Regions from separate parts of the Micromonospora sp. NPDC047762 genome, predicted to be linked through region 3. Evidence: riboswitches for the same ligand, from Rfam matches in the RefSeq annotation. Region 3 holds a riboswitch; each other region holds the start of a gene.
What was found. Region 3 has a riboswitch for cyclic di-AMP ahead of ACGF3C_RS04145 (NlpC/P60 family protein). Riboswitches for the same ligand answer to the same signal wherever they lie in the genome.
Positions count from the first base shown of each region.

Region 1: linked by a shared signal. The riboswitch ahead of ACGF3C_RS15935 (coiled-coil domain-containing protein) and the one ahead of ACGF3C_RS04145 (NlpC/P60 family protein) in region 3 are both predicted to bind cyclic di-AMP.
Region 2: linked by a shared signal. The riboswitch ahead of ACGF3C_RS12320 (C39 family peptidase) and the one ahead of ACGF3C_RS04145 (NlpC/P60 family protein) in region 3 are both predicted to bind cyclic di-AMP.

Region 1 is NZ_JBIDCQ010000004.1:420,298-423,661, forward strand. Features, by position in the region: gene ACGF3C_RS15930 (cation diffusion facilitator family transporter) at 53-970, shown strand; cyclic di-AMP (ydaO/yuaA leader) riboswitch at 1,089-1,220, shown strand; gene ACGF3C_RS15935 (coiled-coil domain-containing protein) at 1,226-2,290, shown strand; gene ACGF3C_RS15940 (hypothetical protein) at 2,430-2,930, shown strand; gene ACGF3C_RS15945 (SRPBCC family protein) at 3,093-3,364, opposite strand, start outside.
Region 2 is NZ_JBIDCQ010000003.1:320,475-323,838, forward strand. Features, by position in the region: gene ACGF3C_RS12315 (hypothetical protein) at 62-832, shown strand; cyclic di-AMP (ydaO/yuaA leader) riboswitch at 1,117-1,257, shown strand; gene ACGF3C_RS12320 (C39 family peptidase) at 1,489-2,337, shown strand; gene ACGF3C_RS12325 (alpha/beta fold hydrolase) at 2,461-3,207, shown strand; gene ACGF3C_RS12330 (CDP-glycerol glycerophosphotransferase family protein) at 3,212-3,364, opposite strand, start outside.
Region 3 is NZ_JBIDCQ010000001.1:840,513-843,876, reverse strand. Features, by position in the region: gene ACGF3C_RS04150 (N-acetylmuramoyl-L-alanine amidase) at 1-1,082, opposite strand, end outside; cyclic di-AMP (ydaO/yuaA leader) riboswitch at 1,318-1,453, shown strand; gene ACGF3C_RS04145 (NlpC/P60 family protein) at 1,467-2,507, shown strand; gene dcd (dCTP deaminase) at 2,568-3,146, opposite strand; gene ACGF3C_RS04135 (pyridoxamine 5'-phosphate oxidase family protein) at 3,244-3,364, shown strand, end outside.

The sequences.
Region 1 (3,364 bases), on a different contig from region 3:
GATGTGAGCATACATTTGACCGGGTCCCGACCAGCGGCGGAAGGTGGTTCTCGTGGGCGCAGGTCATGACCACCACCATGGGTCCGTCGCCAATGCCGCACACCAGCACCGAGGTCGGCTCTGGGCGGCCTTCGGGTTGCTCGCCACCCTGATGGTGGTCGAAGCGGTGGTCGCACTGCACACCAGCTCGCTCGCCCTGCTCTCCGACGCCGGGCACATGTTCACCGACGTGCTCGGCATCGGGATGGCGCTCGCCGCCATCACGGCGACCCGGCGGGCCACCGGCGACCCGCAGCGCACCTTCGGGCTCTACCGGCTCGAGGTGCTCGCCGCGCTGGCCAACGCCGTCCTGCTCTCCGGCGTCGCGATCTACGTGGTGGTCGAGGCGATCCGCCGCTTCGGTGACCCGCATGAGGTCATCGCCGGCCCGATGCTCGCGGTGGCCGTGCTCGGCCTGCTCGCGAACATCGCCGCATTCGCGCTGCTGCGCGCCGGAGCCCGGGAGAGCATCAACCTCCAGGGCGCCTACCTGGAGGTGCTCGGTGACCTGCTCGGCTCGGTCGGCGTCATCGGCGCGGCGCTGCTCATCACCGTCACCGACTGGTGGTGGGCCGACCCTCTGGTCGCGGTCGCCATCGGCGTGTTCATCCTGCCGCGCACCTGGCGGCTGGCCCGCGCCGCCATCCGCATCCTGGTGCAGGCCGCCCCGGAGCACCTCCAGGTGACCGCCGTGCACGACCGGCTCGCCGCCGTCCCCGGTGTCGTCGAGGTGCACGACCTGCACGTCTGGACGCTCACCTCGGGCATGGAGGTGGCCTCCGCCCACCTGACCATGGCACCGGGCGCGGAGGTCGGCGCGGTGCTCACCGCGGCACGTACGGCCCTGCACGACGACTTCCGCATCGAACACGCGACCTTGCAGATCGAGCCCGGCGCCGCTTCTGGAGCCTGCGGCTCCATCGAATGGTGACCGGTTCGTCGATTTCCGTGGTGACGCACGCACCGTCCGTCACATCGGCTGCAGCGGCCCCACCCGCACCGGTAGGCTCGGTCCCGGCCGTCACCAGGCGGCGCCCTCCCGGCGCCGGTGGCGGTCGCCGCCTAATCGCCCACCTGGGCGAACCGGGGAACCATGTTCCTGGGGTGTATCCGCGTCAGCGGTAGGGATCTTCCGTCCCGAACCCGTCAGCTAACCCGGTCGGCGGCTGACGGAAGGACATGCGCAGTGGCACCAGCACGACCACCCGCCGCCCGACTGGCGGCCCTGATCGTCGCGATGTTCGCCCTCGGCGTCGCGCTTCCGGCCGGCACCGCCTCGGCCGCACCCCCGACCGGCCTGCGGGCCGCCGCACCCGACTCCGACGAGGAGGGCGGCACCCCGGCGTTGCGGGCCCAGCTTGAGGCGGCCAGCAAGGGCTACCTGGACGCGAAGCGCGCCCTGGACACCTCAGTGCAACGGCAGAAGCAGCTCGGCACCCAGTTGAAGACCATCGAGGTCGAGATCGACCAGCGCAACGGCAAGGTCGGCGAGATCGCCGAGGTCGCCTACCGCACCGGCCGGCTCGGTGCGGTGTCGGCGCTGCTCAACAGCAACACCCCGGAAGGCTTCATGGACCGGGCGGCCGCGCTGGACGCGGTGGCGGCCAACGAGGACCGGGTGCTGCGCGACCTGCTGGACACCAAGGACAAGGCCAACCGCACCCGCGTCGCCCTGGACGGCGAGATCAACGAACAGCGCAAGCAGGTCGCGGTGATGGCCAAGCGCAAGGAGCAGGCCGAACGGGCCCTGACCGTGGCCACCACGCCCAAGCCGCAGACCACTGCCGACGCCGGCTCCAACCGGGGCACCTCCAGCGCCAACGCGAAGGCCGCACCGCGCAACTCCGACGGCTCCTGGCCCTCCGAGTCGTGCAGCGTCAACGACCCCACGCCGGCCAACGGCTGCATCACCCCGCGCACCCTGCACGCGCTCAACCAGGCCAAGGCCGCGGGATTCACCCGGTACGTCTCGTGCCACCGCCCCAGCGGCTCGGGTGAACACCCGAAGGGCCGGGCCTGCGACTTCGCGGCGCAGAAGAACGGCTTCGGCGGCAACGCCACCGGCGGCGACAAGACGTACGGCAGCAACCTGGCCGCGTACTTCATCCGCAACGCGGACCGGCTCGCCGTGCTCTACGTGATCTGGTACAGGCAGATCTGGCTGCCCAGCAGCGGGTGGAAGTCGTACAGCGGGGCGCAAGGCACCCCGTCGACCGACCACACCAACCACGTACACCTGTCGGTCTACTGACCCACGCGTCGTGATGCCTGTGAGCCACTGATGCTCACAGGCATCACGTGCGTCCGGGGCCGGGCTACGTCACCGGGCGTACCCCTGATGTCGTCGCTCGTCGGACGACCCGGCCGCGGCCGGCGGGCAGCATCGCGGTATGCCTCGGATCCGACCCACCACCCGCAAGGCGCTGCTCACCCTGCACCTCGTCACCTCGCTCGGCTGGCTCGGCGCCGACCTGGTGCTGCTCACCCTCGGCGTCGCCGTGCAGCGGGGCGCCGACCCGGCGGTGGTCTATCCGGTCACGGCCCTGGTCGGCACGGTGCTGTTCGCGCCGCTGAGCGTCCTGGTCTGGCTGATCGGAGTCGCCAGCTCGCTGCTCACCCCATGGGGCCTGCTGCGCCACCGCTGGGTGCTGGTCAAGCTCGTGCTCACCACGGTGATGGTCGGGCTGGTGCTGTTCCTGCTCACCCCGAATCTGCGTCACGCCGGAGCGGTCGGCGCCGCCCTGCCCGCCCGCGATCGCGCTGACCTGGTCATCGCGCCGGCGGTGTCGACCAGCCTGATGGTCATCGCGACAGTGCTCTCCACCTACAAGCCGTGGGGCCGACGTCCCACCACCCGCCCGACCCGCAACAGCACGCCAACCCCGATCTAACGCCCCCACACCCCGCCCTGCCCGCCCTGCCCGCCCTACGCGCCCGCGATCTTGCACTTGCTGCGCCGACATATGGCTTCATCCCACTGATATCGACAGCCGAAAGTGCAAGATCGGCGCGCCGAGGGGCGCCGCACGGGGTCGGCCACGGGGCGGGGTGGGTCAGGGGTTGGGGGGCGGGGTGTTGGTGGTGCGGTCTAGGGCGGCGCCCAGCCGGGTGGCCAGGGCGAGGTGAGCGGCCTGGGCCTGGCGGAACGCGTAGCGGAACAGGGGCCTCGGCGCGGTCAGGGTGATCTCGACGTCGACGCGGGTCAGGCCGTCCGGCTCGGCGCGTAGTCGAGTGTGGTTTCGCACCGTGGTGGCCGGCCACTGGCGGGCCACCATGACGATCTCGTCGGCCTCGCTGATCAGCACGTCCGCGTGGTAGGTGGTCC
Region 2 (3,364 bases), on a different contig from region 3:
GCCGTGGCCCGCTGGTCGGCGCGGCTTTCCATCGCACTGCTCTCTCCCCGAGGTGCCGACCATGGAGACCGTCGTCTTCTACCAGTTCGTGACCGAGGTGCCGCGGGCCGCCGCCATCTGGTCGACGCTGTTCCTGCTGACGCTGGGCCTGCTCACCGTGCTGGCCGCCCGCCCCGAACGGGCCCGGCCGACTGGCGACCCGGTCCCGGCCGGGCCCACTGCCCAGGAGTTGGCCGCCGCCGAGGCCGTCGACAGGCGCCGCTACGCCGAGGAGGTGGCCGTTGCCGCGGCCCGCGCGGCCACCACGGCCAAGCGGCGGCGTGCCGCCTGGCTGGCCGCTCAGGAACAGCTGGAGCAGGCCTGGATCGGGTACGACGAGGCGGACGCCGCCGCGCGTCGCTTCGCTGGCGCGGGGGCACTGCCCACCCCGCAGACCCCGCACACCCCCGCCGAGTACGCCGCCCGGGAACGTTATCTGCACCGGGCGGCGATGGCGGCGTACTGGCGGGGCGACCTGACCATGGCGCAGCTCGGCGACGTGTTCGGGCACCGGCGCGGCTGGGATCCCCGGCGACACCCGGTCGAGCAGGAGGTGCTGATCAGCCGGGTGATCCGGGATGCGCGGTCGACCGACTACCAGGTGGCCGCCGATCGTGAGCGGGTCGCCTGGCGCGACGCGGAGTTGGCCGCCGAGTCGGCCCGTGCCCTCGCCGAGGAGGCGTACGCGGCGGCGGCCCGGCTCCGCCCGACCCCGGTCCCCGCCCGCCGCACGGTCGCCGGGGCGTTGCGTCCCGCCGTCGTGGCACTGTGGCGCCCGGCCCGGGTGGGTTGAGCCCAATCCGTTATGTGAGGCCGGTCACCCAATCGCAAAATCGGACGTCCGGCGCGATCGACGGGATTGTTCCCGCGATTGTGGCCGCGTTCTTTGCGGCCTGTCCGGTTGTCGCCCGTAGGCGTCGCCGTAACTGGTTGTCCCATCGAGTCACATCATCGGCATTACGCGCAGAAATTGTGGCGCCAATTGGGGTTTACGCAGGTGAACCTGGCTTGGCAGGGCGTTGAGACGCCAGTAGTGTCGTCCCGTCCGGTGCGGTAACCGATCGCAAGACGCGACGCCGCATCGACCCGCTTAATCGTGATCAACGAACCGGGGACCCACCAGTAAGTCCGGGGTGAATCCGCGAGCCACGGCCCGCGGTAGGGCGTCTTCCCGCCCGAATCCGTCAGCTAACCCGGTAGGCGGTGTCGGAAGGAGTCCCATCCTCGTGCAGCACCTTTCCACCCCTCGGTTGTTCCCTCGCCTCCACGGCGCGGCGGTGCACCCGCTCATTCGTCGCGTGACGGTGAGCTGACCCCCGGGTCATCGCCTTTCCCGCCCGGCCGATCCGGGCGTTCCCCTGAGCGGTTCACACCCGCGGACCACGGTCCGCGCGCTGGCGCCTGCCCGGATACCGGTCCGGCCCCGGTGTGCCGCTCTCCCCCCGATCCGTGGAGGACCCCGTGAAGCACACCCTGCAGCGCCAGCTCCGTCGCCTCGCCACCGAGCGCCCGTACCAGATCGTCGCCGCCTCCGCCGCAGCCCTCGCGATCGCCACCACCACCGGCGCCCTGCTCACCACTGCCGACGACGCCCCGGCCGGCCAGCGCACCGCGACCACCGTCGCCGAGATGCGCAGCGACGTCGCCGCCTCCCGCAGTGAGGCTCGGGACGCGTCCCCCTCGGCCAGCGCCGCGCCGACCACGGCCGCCCCGGCCACCAGCGCCGCGTCGCCCGCCGCCAAGGCCAAGAGCAACCCCGACCTCACCCGTAAGCCGACGCCGCCGAAGCCCCCCGCGACGAAGGTGCTCGACTACGACTACGAGGCGCAGAACACCTACTACAACTGCGGCCCGGCGGCCACCCGGAACGCGCTCAGCGCCGCCGGCATCGACCGCACCCAGGAGGAGCTCGGCGCCGAGCTGGGCACCACCGAGATGGGAACCAACTCGGCCGCGGACACCACCCGGGTGCTCAACGCCGAGGTGAAGGGCTCCCCGTACCGGACCCGGATGTTCCCCGGCGCGCCCAGCCCGGCCCAGATGGACCGGCTCCAGGCCGACGTGGTGAAGGCCGTCACCGACGGCCGGGGCGTGGTGGCCAACGTCGTCGGGGACGCCGTCGACACCAACGGCGGGTGGCACTCCTACGGCGGTGGGCACTACATCGCCGTGGTGGGCTACAAGGACAACGGTCGCACCGTGCGGATCGCCGACTCGGCGAACCCGGCCGACCCGTCGTACTGGATCACCACGATCGACCTGGCCAACTGGATCACCAGCCGGGGCTACTCCGCCTGACCCGGGCACCCTGACCGCCGCGGGCGCCGTCTCCCACAAGGGGCCGGCGCCCGCGGCGTTTGTCCGCCCGGCCCGCCATCGACGGCCCTCGTACCCGACCGTGAACCGTGGGAGACTGCGGCCGTGGTGGATGAAACGGGTGGTCACACCGGCCGCGGGCCGGTCCTGCTGCTGCTGCACGGCATGGGAACGACCGGGGACGTGTGGTTGCCCTGGGCCCCGTACCTTGAGCAGCACTGGCCCGGGCGGTGGCTGGCACCGGACCTCGCCGGCCACGGCTGGGCGTCGCCGCTGCCCTCGTACTCCTTCGCGGGCTTCGCTCAGCAGATCGCGCGGGCCCTCGTCCCCGACGACCGGCTGGTCGTGCTCGGGCATTCGCTGGGTGGGGTGGTCGGCCTGGCGCTGGCCGCCCGCGACGCCGGAACGCCGGTGGACGCCGTGGTCGGGCTGGGCATCAAGGCACTCTGGTCACCCGCCGAGCTGACCCGCGCCGCCGAGCTCGCCGTCCGACCGGTGAGCTGGTTCGCCACCCGCACCGAGGCGGCTCGCCGCTACCTGCGGGTCGCCGGGCTCACCGGTCTGGTCCCGCCGGACCACCCGGTGGTGGAAGCCGGGCTGCGCCAGGTCGACGGCCGGTGGCGCCTCGCCATGGACCCGGCCGCCTTCGCCGTCGGCGAGCCCGATCTGGCCGTGCTGCTGGCGGCGACCGACGTGCCGGTGGTGCTGGCGCGCGGGGAGAACGACCCGATGGTCACCGACGAACAGCTCAAGGAGTACGGCGTACCGGTCGCCACGCTGCCCGGTCTCGGACACAACGCGCACGTGGAGGACCCGGCGGCGGTGCTGGCGCTGCTGGACCCGTACCGCTGAGCGGCTATGCCGGTGCGGTCGCGGTGAGCGCCTCGGCCGGCGCCAGCTCCCGGCGGGCGGCGGCCAGGAACGCCTCGGCGTACGACTCGGCCGGGAAGTCACCCAGGTAGCGGCGGCGGGTGGCCCAGCGGGCCTCGGCCAGCGGGTCGGTGTCCAG
Region 3 (3,364 bases):
GCGAAGCCCTCGTGTTCCAACCCGATCGACTTCGCGTTGACGTACCAGTTGCCGGCGTGCCAGCCGACATCCTTCGTCTTCACGTGCTGGGCGATGTGCCCGTCGACCGAGCGGAGCGAGTAGTGCCAGCTCACGTAGGTCGGGTCCTGGACGAGTTGCAGGGTGGTGGCCCAACTCGCCTCGGTGTCGTGGATGACGATGTACTCGATCTTCTGCCGCGCGGGCCGGTCGGAGAGGTCGTGGTTGCCGTAGTCCCCCTCGCCGAACGCCTCGTAGGGCGCCGGGATCCACTCGCAGGAGATGGTGCGGGGGCACTCCACCCCGTCCGGGCGGGCCAGCCGGCGCAGGCCCAGCCGGTCCAGCCAGGAACGTTCGGGCCGCACCGTCCGGGCCGGCAGGGTGATCCGTTGGCCGTCGTCGGTCACCCGGGCTTCGCCCGCGCCGATGGTGGTGAAGACCTCGTCGGCGAAGGCCGCCGCGGCGTCGGCGCTGTCCGCGCCCGAGTAGCGGGCCACAGCGCCGTACCAGGCCGCCGGGTCGGTGTCCGCGCCGACCGGCGCGCCCAGATCCCTCTGGTACGCGGCCAGCAGCGCGGCCCCACCCCGGATGTTGAGGCCCGCGTCGGTACGCAGTGCCTCGGGGGCGGCGCCGGTCAGCGCGGCGGCGGCGTCGACGGTCTGCAACGCGGCGGTGGACGGGGCGGGCGCCTCAACCGGTCGGGGCGCGGGCACCCGGGCCGGCCGGGAGCCGTCGCCGCGCGGGTCCTCGGCGCCGGCGTCGTGGTGAGCGCGTCCGGGTAGGGCGGCCACGTGCCGCACGTCGGTCAGGTGCATCGGGCCGTAGCCGCCACTGGTGCTCGGTGTGCCGGCGTTGGTGTCCCAACGGGACTCCAGGTAGGAGACGCCGAGCAGCACGACGGCCGGTACGCCGTACTCGGTGGCCGCGTCGGCGTACTGCTGTTGGCGGTCGGTGGTGGGCGCGGCGGCGGCCGGGCCGGCGGAGAGTGGCACCGTTGTCGCGGCGGCGACCACGGTGGCGGCGAGCAGTGCGCGCCAGCCGGTCGACAGGGTTGGATGGTGCATCGAACCCCCTAGATTCTCGCGGAGTGAGGTCAGGTCACCATCGCGCCGTCCGGGAGCTCGCGTCAATACCTTTCCATCTATCGAAGTGTACGGAAAGAATTCTTCACACACGGTCGGTGACCTCGTCCAATCCGTACGGAGTGTCACGGCCGCACGGGTTGCGGATCGGTAACGGGCGTCTCTACTCTGGTCATTTGTCGGCCCGACAGCAGCTCCGCCCACCCCGGGCGGTAACGGACCGACACCGCCGAGTCGTTTCCGAGCGAACCGGGGACCCAGGTCCCTCGGGGTGAATCCGCAGCCACTGCGGTAGGGCGCCGACTTCCCGCCCGAACCCGTCAGCTAACCCGGTAGGCGGTCAGGAAGAAGGAGTACGGAACCCCGGTGGCACTCCATGCCCCGCGGCCGTCGTCCGAGCGGTCGGCATCAGCCGGCCCGGCGTCGATCGTGCCGCGCCCACGCTGGTCCCGCTTCACCACCGCACTCGCCGCGCTGGCCGGCGTCGCCGTCGTTCTGACCGGCAGCGCCACGGCGGCCCACGCCGACCCCTCCGTCGCCGAGATCGAGCGCCAGATCGACGCCGACTGGAACAAGCTCGAACCGATCATCGAACGGCACAACGCCACCCGCATCGACCTCGCCGCGAAGCGCAAGCAGGCAGACGCCCTGGCCGCCCGGATCACTCCGCTCGAGCGCCAGGTCGACGCCGCGATGGACAAGGTCAGCGCCCTTGCCGTACGCGCCTACATGGGTGAGAACGTCTCGACCGTCAACGCGATGCTGGGCAGCCGGTCGCCCAGCGAGGTGGTCGGCCAGCTCGAAATGCTCGACCGCTTCGCGCACGACCAGCAGAAGGACGTACGCCAGGTGGCCGACCTGCGCGACCAACTGGCCGCGCAGAAGGCGCCACTGGACGAGATGGTGGCCCAGCTGACCCGCACGGAAGCTCAGCTGGCGGCGAAGAAGAAGCAGATCAACGACGAGATCGACCGCCTGCAGAAGCTGCGCCTGAAGGTGTACGGCAGCGGCGGCGGCGGTCCGCTGCGCCCGGCGCCCTGCCCGGGTAGCTACCCCGGCGGTGCCGCGGGCACCGCGGTCAAGTTCGCCTGCGCGCAGATCGGCAAGCCCTACGTCTGGGGTGCCGAGGGTCCGAACTCGTACGACTGCTCCGGGCTGATGCTGGCCGCCTGGGCGAAGGCTGGCGTGTCGCTGCCGCACAACGCCGCCGCGCAGAGCCGGGTCACCAAGAACGTCAGCAAGGGTGACCTGCGCCCCGGCGACCTGGTCTTCTACTACAGCGACATCCACCACGTCGGCATGTACGTCGGCGGCGGCTGGGTGGTGCACGCCTCGCAGGCCGGTCAACCGGTCAAGATGAAGAAGGTCGACGACGGCCCGATCCACAGCTATGGCCGTCCAGGCTGACCCAGTGTGACCGAAGGGCCCGTCGCGATCTCCTCGCGGCGGGCCCTCGTCGTTCTGGTCCTAACGGGTGGGCCAGGTGCGCCAGTGCTGCCAGGCGCGGCTGGGTGTCGGCCCCCGCTGGCCCTGGTAGCGCGAGCCGTAGACCACCGAGCCGTACGGGTGCTCGGCCGGCGAGGAGAGCCGGAAGATGCAGAGCTGCCCGATCTTCATGCCCGGCCACAGGGTGATCGGCAGGTTCGCCACGTTCGAGAGTTCCAGCGTCACGTGACCGGAGAAGCCCGGGTCGATGAAACCGGCGGTGGAGTGCGTGAGCAGCCCGAGCCGGCCCAGGGAGCTCTTGCCCTCCAGCCGGCCGGCGAGCTGGTCACCCAGGGAGATGACCTCCAGCGTCGAGGCGAGCACGAACTCCCCCGGGTGCAGCACGAACGGCTCGCCGTCGGGGACCTCGACCGCCGAGGTCAGGTCGTCCTGCTGCATGGCCGGATCGATGTGGGTGTAGAGGTGGTTGTTGAAGACCCGGAACAGCCGGTCGAGTCGGACGTCGATGCTGGAGGGTTGGACCAGGGTGGGCTCGAACGGCTCCAAGCCCAGCGTGCCGGCCTTGATCTCGGAGACCAGGTCACGGTCGGAGAGCAGCATCGGACCACCATAGCCGCGTTGCCAAAAGTGGCCGGATTCGGTGCTGGACCAGCGCGTCGAGGTCGCTGCTCGTACATTTGTTCGATAGAATGCCCACATGGCTTCCTGGTCCGAATTCGCCGCCGACGAGCCCCGACTCGCCGACGGGATCCGCGTTCTCCTTCAGCAGTACGGGCCGGGCTTCGGCTATCTGGCCACGGTCCGTGCCGACGGTGGGC